One region of the Clostridium zhoujianii genome, then DNA from elsewhere that is predicted to be linked to it. Evidence: a T-box and tRNA genes for the amino acid it is inferred to sense, from the RefSeq annotation. Region 1 holds a T-box; the other regions hold tRNA genes.
What was found. The T-box of region 1 lies ahead of leuS (leucine--tRNA ligase). A T-box ahead of a tRNA ligase gene usually reads a tRNA of that ligase, here a tRNA-Leu.
Positions count from the first base shown of each region.

Region 2: it has a tRNA-Leu gene. The T-box ahead of leuS (leucine--tRNA ligase) is inferred to sense a tRNA for this amino acid. The anticodon was not compared.
Region 3: it has a tRNA-Leu gene. The T-box ahead of leuS (leucine--tRNA ligase) is inferred to sense a tRNA for this amino acid. The anticodon was not compared.

Region 1 is NZ_JBPUTF010000002.1:189,238-192,531, reverse strand. It holds gene leuS (leucine--tRNA ligase) at 1-1,429, opposite strand, end outside; T-box leader at 1,506-1,711, opposite strand; gene ACSYT2_RS14490 (hypothetical protein) at 1,775-2,524, opposite strand; gene ACSYT2_RS14485 (sigma-70 family RNA polymerase sigma factor) at 2,533-3,069, opposite strand; gene ACSYT2_RS14480 (YccF domain-containing protein) at 3,221-3,294, shown strand, end outside.
Region 2 is NZ_JBPUTF010000001.1:700,882-704,175, reverse strand. It holds gene ACSYT2_RS03190 (YhgE/Pip domain-containing protein) at 1-1,565, opposite strand, end outside; tRNA gene ACSYT2_RS03185 (tRNA-Leu) at 1,887-1,972, opposite strand; gene ACSYT2_RS03180 (glycosyl hydrolase family 8) at 2,252-3,294, opposite strand, start outside.
Region 3 is NZ_JBPUTF010000001.1:646,346-649,639, forward strand. It holds gene ACSYT2_RS02915 (hypothetical protein) at 1-575, shown strand, start outside; gene ACSYT2_RS02920 (imm11 family protein) at 961-1,536, shown strand; tRNA gene ACSYT2_RS02925 (tRNA-Leu) at 1,709-1,790, opposite strand; gene ACSYT2_RS02930 (iron-sulfur cluster assembly scaffold protein) at 2,012-2,704, shown strand; gene ACSYT2_RS02935 (GGGtGRT protein) at 2,728-3,294, shown strand, end outside.

The DNA.
Region 1 (3,294 bases):
GACATGTACAATTTAAGAAAGATTCAGTCTTAGCAAGTGGTGACTTACCATCTGGTGCAAACTCAACATCATATGGAAGTTCAACTGGAAGCTCCTTTTCAGGTACTGGAACAGTCCCACATTTATCACAATAAATCATTGGAATTGGAGCACCCCAGTATCTTTGTCTTGAAACTAACCAGTCTCTTAATCTAAAGTTAACCTTTTGAGTACCTAAGTCTTGTGTAGATAACTTTTCTATTATCTTTTCTTTAGCATATTCAGTTGTTAATCCATCAAACTCACCAGAGTTTACAAGAACACCATATTCGCAGTAAGGAAGTTCAGTATCTTTACCATTTTTAGGAGTAACAACTCTTTGGATTGGTAAATTAAACTTAGTTGCAAAAGCATAATCTCTTTCATCATGAGCTGGAACAGCCATAACAGCACCAGTACCATAAGTTGCAAGTACATAGTCAGAAACCCATATTGGAACTTCTTTTCCGTTGATAGGGTTTATAGCATATGAGCCAGTGAATACCCCTGTCTTTTCCTTTGAAATTGATTGTCTTTCTATTTCAGATTGTTTCGCAGCCATATCTTTATATTCTTCAATAGCAGATTTATTTTCATCAGTAGCTAATACATCAACTAGCTTATTTTCAGGAGCTAAAACAACATAAGTAACACCATTTAAAGTATCAGCTCTTGTAGTAAATACATCAAAGCTTAAATCTGAATTTTTAACTTTGAAAGTTACTTCAGCACCAGTTGATCTACCAATCCAGTGCTTTTGCATAGCTACAGTCTTTTCAGGCCAATCTAATCCATCTAAGTCATCTAGTAATTCATCAGCATAATCAGTAATCTTTAAGAACCATTGAGTAAGCTCTTTCTTAGTAACTTCTGTAGAACATCTTTCACACTCACCATCAAGAACTTGTTCATTAGCAAGAACTGTATTACATGATGGGCACCAATTTACAGGAGCTTTCTTTCTGTATGCTAATCCTTTTTCATATAGTTTTAAGAATAACCATTGAGTCCACTTATAATAATTAGGGTCACAAGTAACAACTTCATTTTCCCAGTTGAACATAGCACCCATAGCTCTTAATTGCTGTTCCATAGTTTCTATATTCTTATAAGTAGAATCTTGTGGATGTATACCAGTCTTTATAGCAAAGTTTTCAGCTGGTAAACCAAAAGCATCAAACCCCATTGGTTGGAATACATTATAACCTTCCATTCTCTTCATTCTAGCCCATGAATCAACAGGACCATAGTTAAACCAGTGACCAGCATGTAGCTGACTTCCAGATGGGTAAGAGAACATTTCAAGTGTATATAGTTTCTTCTCTAAATTTTCAGGATTGAATTTATATAATTCTTCTTTTTCCCATTTGTCTTGCCATTTCTTATCAATAGCAGTTCCGTAGCTTCCCATATTAATTTCCTCCTTAAAATTGAATGTAAATATGCTTTAGTAGTTTTTGGATAATAAAAAAACTCTCGTCTCTATACAAAGAGACGAAAGTTATACTTCCGTGGTACCACTCTAATTAGGATAATAATATCCTCACTCAAATACTATAACGGTGCTAACCGTACCTGCTTCTAACAAGTAAGCTCGTAGACAAGTTCCCATATTTATATCATCATTTTCCACCAACCAATGACTCTCTTAAGATATAAGAAGTATGGTACTACTTCTATTCAACGCTATAACTATATAAATATTAACAATATAAGTAATTATATAGTTTTAGATAAGCAAAGTCAACTAGGTATATTACATTGTTAGTACACCTATAAGGACACTAATCAAAAATAATATTATAGTTATACATATTATAGATGAGATTGAAAAATGTTTTTTATTAGGCTTGAAGGATGGTACGCCTAAAGATTGTAGCTTTGTTAATACTTCCTCTATATCTGTAGTATTTGATGGGGTTTCAGATACTAAATGAAATTCTGGAATAGTTACATTTCTATTATTAACTTCAATGCAAAGGTTAACGTTACTAAAGTAACAGTTATCCTCATGAATATTAGATAAATAAGCATTGGTGATTTTAGAGATAGGAATATTATAACTATCAACAGTTCTAAATAAATTATCTAAATAGTGCAATGTAAGCTGGCTTTTTGTCAAATAAAGTTGAGCATAGAATGGCGTTTTACTCCAAACAGCAGGTAAGGTAACTGATTCATTTCCAGCACCAACATTTAAGAATTTTTTTAGCAAGAGTTCATTTTCTGTAGGGCAGTATTTTTTATCAAAAGCATCCAGAACAAGTTTTTGTATTACTTTAGCATTTTGAGTTAGGTGAAGAGTCTTGTCTCTCTCAGGACCAAGGGAGTTGTATATTGAGTAAATATTATTTAGAGAAGTATCTATATCTAAGTCTGAGTTTGATTTAATACAACGATTTAAATTTATTTTGATAGAACTTCTAATCTTCTTTTTTTGCTCTTCAGTTAAGGATACTTCTGGCAATTTAGATTCCTCTATATCAATTGGATCAAATTTATTCATTCTAGATTTCACTCCTTTATAATAAGTTCTGTTAGCTTTTTCCTAGCTCTTATTATTCGCAAATTAACAGCTTTTGGACTTAAATTATACATTTCAGCGATTTCCTTTAAACTTTTATTCATAAAGAATTGTTGAATAAAAATATTTCGATCTATCTCTTTAAAGTGCGTAATATATTTTTTTACTATTAACAGTTCTTCTTTGGTTATATATTCATTCTCTAGTTCTTCAGTAGAGAATATATTTAAATCTTCATCTGGTACATTATTAAAATGTTTCTTCTCTTTTCTTAATATATCTATAGAGGTGTATTTAGCAATAGCAGCAATCCAATTTTTAAACTTATCCTCTGGATAATCGTAACCATCAATACTAAGCCATACTTTCATGAGAACATCATTTACACATTCTTCACTAAGCTCTTTAGAATTCAAATTCATATAGGCAATTCTATAAATAAGATTACCGTAAATATCTAATATATAATCCAAGGCCTTTGGATTTTTATACTTAAGCTCTTTGAGAAAGTTATTATTTGTAATCATTCTATCCCCCTTCATAAATCTAAGTAAATTTACCCTTCATAGATATATTCGCAATATATTAGAAAAGTCTTCATAAAAAGATAATAAAAAACTTAGACATAAATAAGCTTAACACTATATAATGTAAGAAAGAAATTGTGGAGGAAATAAGATGAGTTGTTTAGGAAATATTATATGGATAATATGTGGGGGTTTTTTTAATGCATTAGGTTGGCTTCTTACAGG
Region 2 (3,294 bases), on a different contig from region 1:
GTAAAGAATGGTGACATAGCTGAACCGTAATTAGGTATTTGGAATAACTTATTCTCATTTATTTGTATAGGACTTGATAAAAATGAACTTTCCCTTTGCCAATCATTAGTAATTAAATCTAATATTTCATCTATTTTAGCCTCATCATCTAATCCTTTTAACTTTTCAACATATCCATCTAGCTTTTCCTTTATACCAGGAAGCTTTTCATTTAATAGTCTTAATTCTTCTGTACCAAACTTAGCTCCTTTATCAGCTAAAGATAATACACCTTTTAAATCTGGTAAACTTTTTTCAGCTTCTCCTAGTAGATAGATTCCGTTATTAGAAATCTTACTTAATTCCTCTATTCCTGCATTTAAAGCTGGCATTATTTTACTATCATAATCATTTACTATTGCAGTTAATGTATTGTTTATTCTACCTACTACTGATTTAAGCTCTTCAAACTTGCTTGTATCTAGAGTTCCTCCATTATTTATACCTTCTAAAAGCTTATTTACTATCTCTAATCCTTTATTAACTTCAGCTCTTATATTATTAAGATTTGTTATTGCTTCAGTTAAATTCTTATTATGAATTAATTTATTAATTGATTCTAATAAATTAATTAATGATTCTAAGGAGCTATCTAAACTACTAACTTTCCCTTCTATTTTTGTTAAAATTTCCTTAGTAATCTCAATAGATGTATTAGGGTCAATAGAATTTAATAAATCATTAACTCCACCCACAACATTACCAGCAACTACTAAATCTTCTTTTATAACTGGTCCTAGTTTTTCAACTCCACCTTGAGCTTTCTTTAAATAATCACTACTTTTATTTAAAACATTTTCTGTAGTATTAATTGTATCCTCAACAGTTGGCATAAGCTCATTTGCTTTTGTAACTAATTCATCAATAGTAATAGTTCCTTCTTGAGCCTTATTAACTAAATCTTGAATTTCAGGCATACTTTCATCTAGTTTATATACTAGGTCTACTAATTTTCTTAATTGTGGCCTTGCATTTGCTGCCTCAATTCCAATCTCATTTAAAATCTTAAATATTATTCCGTCTACTGTCTTAACTACTTGGCTACTTACTTGATCTTTAACAGAGCTAACACCCTTATCCGTAATCTTTGGGGCTATAGCATTTGTCTTTTCGTTTACTGTATATTCAAGTGAAGGTTCAACTATATTATCTGTTGTAATTGATAATAGGTTACTAGAGAAATTCTCAGGTATTTTTATACTGGCATAATATTTGCCATTTCTAACCCCATCTTCTGCTTCCTCTTCACTAACAAATTCCCAGCCAATTTGATCATTTTCTTTTAAATTACTTTCTATCTCATCTCCAATTTTATATTCCTTTTCCTTAAAGGAGCCTCCCTTATCCTTGTTCACTATTGCAACCTTAATACCTTTAGTATTACCATATGGATCCCAAGATGATTTAATATTAAACCATCCATATAATGAAGGTAATATTACCAATGCCAATGTTACTACAAAGGCAACCCAATTAGTGAAAATATTCTTTATGTCCCTTTTGTAAATTTTAAAAATGTTCTTCATATTAATACCTCTTTTGTTAGTAAAATTTTATGTACAAAATTATAACACACTTTATGACTAAAAGTCATTTTTATTTTAAAAATTAATTTTTTTGTTATTTTTATTTTTCTCTATTATTATTTTTAAATACACCAAAAAGAGGATAGATAGCTTTTAGAGCTATACCATGGTACTATTTAACTTGAAAATTATACTTATGGGAGAAAAACAAATAATAAAACTAAAAAAGAATACTATATTAGTGTGTAACCACACCAATATAGTATTCTTTTTTTATTTAAAGTTCTTTACAATGGCTATAATTTTTATATACTCATCTTTTGGTGCAGGCGACGGGACTTGAACCCGTACGCAACTAGTACACATGCCCCTTAAACATGCCTGTCTGCCGATTCCAGCACGCCTGCAAATTAATTTACTTAATAAATATATTTTATTCCTCTTTGGAAATTTATTCAATATATTTATATAATAAATAGCACTATATTAATTATTATTAATATAGTGCTATCCGGATGAAGGAGTTTTATGGAAATGTTTTTTGGGGGAACACTTCTTTTATTCTTCATCTTTAACTACATTATATCAGTATAATCGAAAAATTTAATCTGTTGTCTATACAACTTTTTTTCTCATTTTATATTTTTCTTGATTAATACATATTGATCTAGCCATCATTTTATCTTCTAGCTATTCTTAACCCTTCTCCATGCTAATAATGCATTTAAATTATCGAATGAATATACTTCCTTTGTGTTCCCATTACCATAGGCTCCATATATAGGGTTATTAACATCTAAAATTTGATATTCTTCCAACTTTTTAATACAAATATTATATAGTTCAGTATCTTCTAATAAACTAGCCACTTGTAAAAGATTTGAATATATAGATGTTGATTCTATACTACTTATGGCTTTACCAGTATCTTTACTGTAAGATATGAAGATTCCCCCATCTTCCTTATACTTACTTTTAATCCACTCTATGGACTTAGATATATCTTCTCCAACTTCTACTCTATTTAGTAGTATTATTGAAGATAATAAAGTGTCTATATCTCCATCATCATATAAGTTACTTTTCCTATCATATTCCTTTTTATATAGTGGTATTTCATCACTAATATAACCACCATTCATAATTTCTAAGGAATTCTTGTATATATCATTATAGTCCTTATCTAGTTTTGATATTAGTTTAATTGTTGGCAAATCTAAATAACATAGGGTTGTTTTATCACTTTTATTAGTTCCATCATTGAAATCTGATAACATTCCCTCATCTAAAAGTTCTTTTTTTATTCCCCTTGAAATATTTAAAGCTACTTTTCTATATTTCTTATCTCCCCATCTCTCCTCCCCTAAAAGAAGTGCTTTAATCACTCTTAAATCATCAATAGTTGCAGAAGTTTCTGATGATTCTCCCTCTTCCACTCTCCAACTTAATACACCATTTGGAAGAAACATATTTTTTTCAACATATACTAATGTATTATCGAATTCACCTTTTCTATCCCTATCTAAATAATATAGAAGCATCATTCCCTGAGATTCTGATAAAACTGAATGCCCCTTAGTTATATCTCCATCTGAAATTTCATCATTATAATTAGTTTTTATTCCCCACTCATCATTCTTTAAGTTATTATCTATAAATTCTAACAGTATTCTTTCTCTTTCACTAACTTGATTATTTTGCCATACCACGCCACTTTTAATAGGTTTAA
Region 3 (3,294 bases), on a different contig from region 1:
CTATAAAAGGTAATGTTGTGTCTGGAGTTACTATTAAATCCGTAGGGGTAAGAGTTTTGGATAAGAATAAAAAAGTATGTACAGGTGGATTTGCTAAAACAAATACTAATTCATTTTCCTTAGCTAACCTTGATGCATATGTTGAATTCGATAATCTTGAGGTTGGTAAATATACTTATGAAGTTTATGCCACAGACTCATATTATAACAAAGAACGTATTGTACTTAGGGAAGAATTTGAGGTGAAGAAGGGTGCTTCAAGTATAAAATTGAGTAATTACAATGCACCACCAAAGGTACTGAATAAAGGGCAAGCACATTCAATTTACGGAACAGTTTCTTCAACCTCTAATATAATGGTGGTAGAAGTACAAATAAGAGATCTTGTGACGGATGAGGTGTGGGCTGCTAAGAAGAGTGGAATAATTAATGCCAAAACTTATTCATTAGCAAAATTAGATAATGAGGTTTACTTTAACAAGCTAGAGCATAGTGCATATCTATATGATATTTATGTGGTAGATGCTAGCGGTAATACTGCAAGATTTGTGAATTCAGCTTTCATAGTAGATTAAAGGATTAGTATATAAGAGGCTAATAGTTTAAAAATACAAACTATGTGATAGATAAGATAAAGTTAAGAATCTAGGATATTATATTTTTAAGGAATTATAATATCTTTGATTCTTTTAATTTTTTATTTAAAACCTCTATTTTTATTTAATATCATATAAATATTGAAATTTAATGCAATTAGGTATATATAGTGATGGATATTCATCAAAATATTATGATAATGTAAGTGTTAGGATAAATAATATTGTAAGTATAATTAGTAAATTGGTATTTGATAAGGTTACTACTAAAATGATTATATCTTAGGAACTAAGCAATATAAAGGCAGATATGTTGGATGATAAGTTACAAGTTCATAATTAGGAGAAAGGAGCAAGGAGATATATGAAAATATGGAATATGAGATGCGATTGTGATAAATATACTGGGTATTTTATTAAAGATGAAAATATTAAAGAAAGTATAGATGAATCCATTAATAGAGGGATAGCTATAGATGACTGGGAACCTATAAAAATTAGAAAAGAAAAGGAGATAAATCATACAGGGAATATATCTCATTTATGGTCTATAGTAGGTTGCTTTATTGCTGATGAGAAAGCAAAAGTATCATTAGAAAAGTATTTTCCGGGAAAGATACAATTTTTGAAGGTGATTAATGATGAAGATGGAGAAGAGTTATATTTATCGAATATACTTGAGTGTATTGAAGGAATAGATTATGAAAAATCAGTTCTTAGGGTATATTTAAATAAGTTTATTGCTGGAGTAGATAAGTATGTTTTTACAGATGATGTTTTAAATAACCCTATATTTAAATTAAAATTAAATAATATAATAATGCCAGGAGGCACATATGTAAATGATGATTTTAAGAATAGGATTAATGATTTAAATTTAACAGGATTAACATTTGAGGAACTATATGATAGGGATGAATTACATAAGACTAACTCATAGTTGATGTATATTTTAATGAGAATAGAAAGAAAAAATAATTATAAGACTTTTAACACATAAGTTATATAAATATAGAAAAACATAAAATACAATTAGTGAAAAAATAAAAAAACCTCTGAAATTCAGAGGTTTTTTTACTTATAAAGTTTCACAAATTGTAGTTAAAATTGTTTGGTGCCGCTGGTGGGACTCGAACCCACATGGTCTCCCGCATGATTTTGAGTCATGTGCGTCTGCCATTCCGCCACAGCGGCATATTATTTTGTAAAACCATATTACCATAAGTAGAAAAATAATTCAATAGAGAAATTTTTCTACTTAAAAATCCATTTTTTTATTAATATTAGGTTGTAGGAAAGGTCTTCATTTGCTAGAATAGATGTTAGGATGAAATTACCCCTAGTGGGACAATTTTTGACCTAGTATATAATATAGTTTGCGAAAAAGCTATAATAATTAGGGAGGAGAAAACAATATGATGTATTCAAGAGAAGTTGAAGAAATGTGTGTAATTGCTAAAGGCCCAAATCATGGACCAGCACCAATACCTGAAGAAGGTAAGTGGGTATTAGCTAAAGAAGTAAAGGATATTTCAGGTTTAACTCACGGAGTTGGTTGGTGTGCACCACAACAAGGAGCTTGTAAATTAACTCTTAACGTTAAAGATGGGATCATTGAAGAAGCATTAGTTGAAACAATAGGATGTTCAGGAATGACTCACTCTGCAGCTATGGCTTCAGAAATCTTACCTGGAAAGACTATTTTAGAAGCATTAAACACAGACTTAGTTTGTGATGCTATAAACACAGCTATGAGAGAATTATTCTTACAAATTGTATACGGAAGAACTCAAACAGCTTTCTCAGAAGGTGGACTACCTATCGGAGCAGGTCTTGAGGACTTAGGAAAGGGTCTTAGATCACAAGTTGGTACTATGTACGGAACAGTTGCTAAGGGACCTAGATACTTAGAAATGGCTGAAGGATATGTAACAAAGCTTGCATTAGATGAAGATAATGAAATTACAGGATATAAGTTCGTTCACTTAGGTAAAATGATGGAAATGATCGGTAAGGGAATGGACGCAACTGAAGCTTTAGAAAAAGCATCAGGACAATACGGTAGAGTTGACGATGCAGTTAAGCTAGTTGACCCAAGACACGAATAATTAATTGATAAGGAGGAATAATCATGCCATTATTTGAAAGTTATGAAAGAAGAATAGGACAAATCACTCCGGTACTAGAAAAGTACGGAATGAAGACTATGGAAGATGCTAAAGCAGTTTGTGAATCAATAGGGATTGATCCATATACAATAACTAAGGAAACTCAACCAATCGCATTTGAAAATGCTGGATGGGCTTACACTTTAGGTGCTGCTATAGCTATAAAGAAGGGTTGCAAGAAGGCTGCTGATGCTGCTGAAGCAATCGGAGAAGGTTTACAAGCTTTCTGTATTCCAGGATCTGTTGCAGACGATAGATTAGTTGGAATAGGACACGGAAACTTAGGAGCTATGCTTTTAAGAGAAGAAACTAAGTGTTTCGCATTCTTAGCAGGTCACGAATCATTCGCTGCTGCTGAAGGTGCTATAAAGATAGCTGAAAAAGCTAACAAAGTAAGAAAAGAACCATTAAGAGTTATCTTAAACGGTCTTGGAAAAGATGCTGCTATGATAATTTCAAGAATCAATGGTTTCACATATGTTGAAACAAGCTTCGACTTCTACACTGGTGAAGTTAAGGTTGTTAGAGAA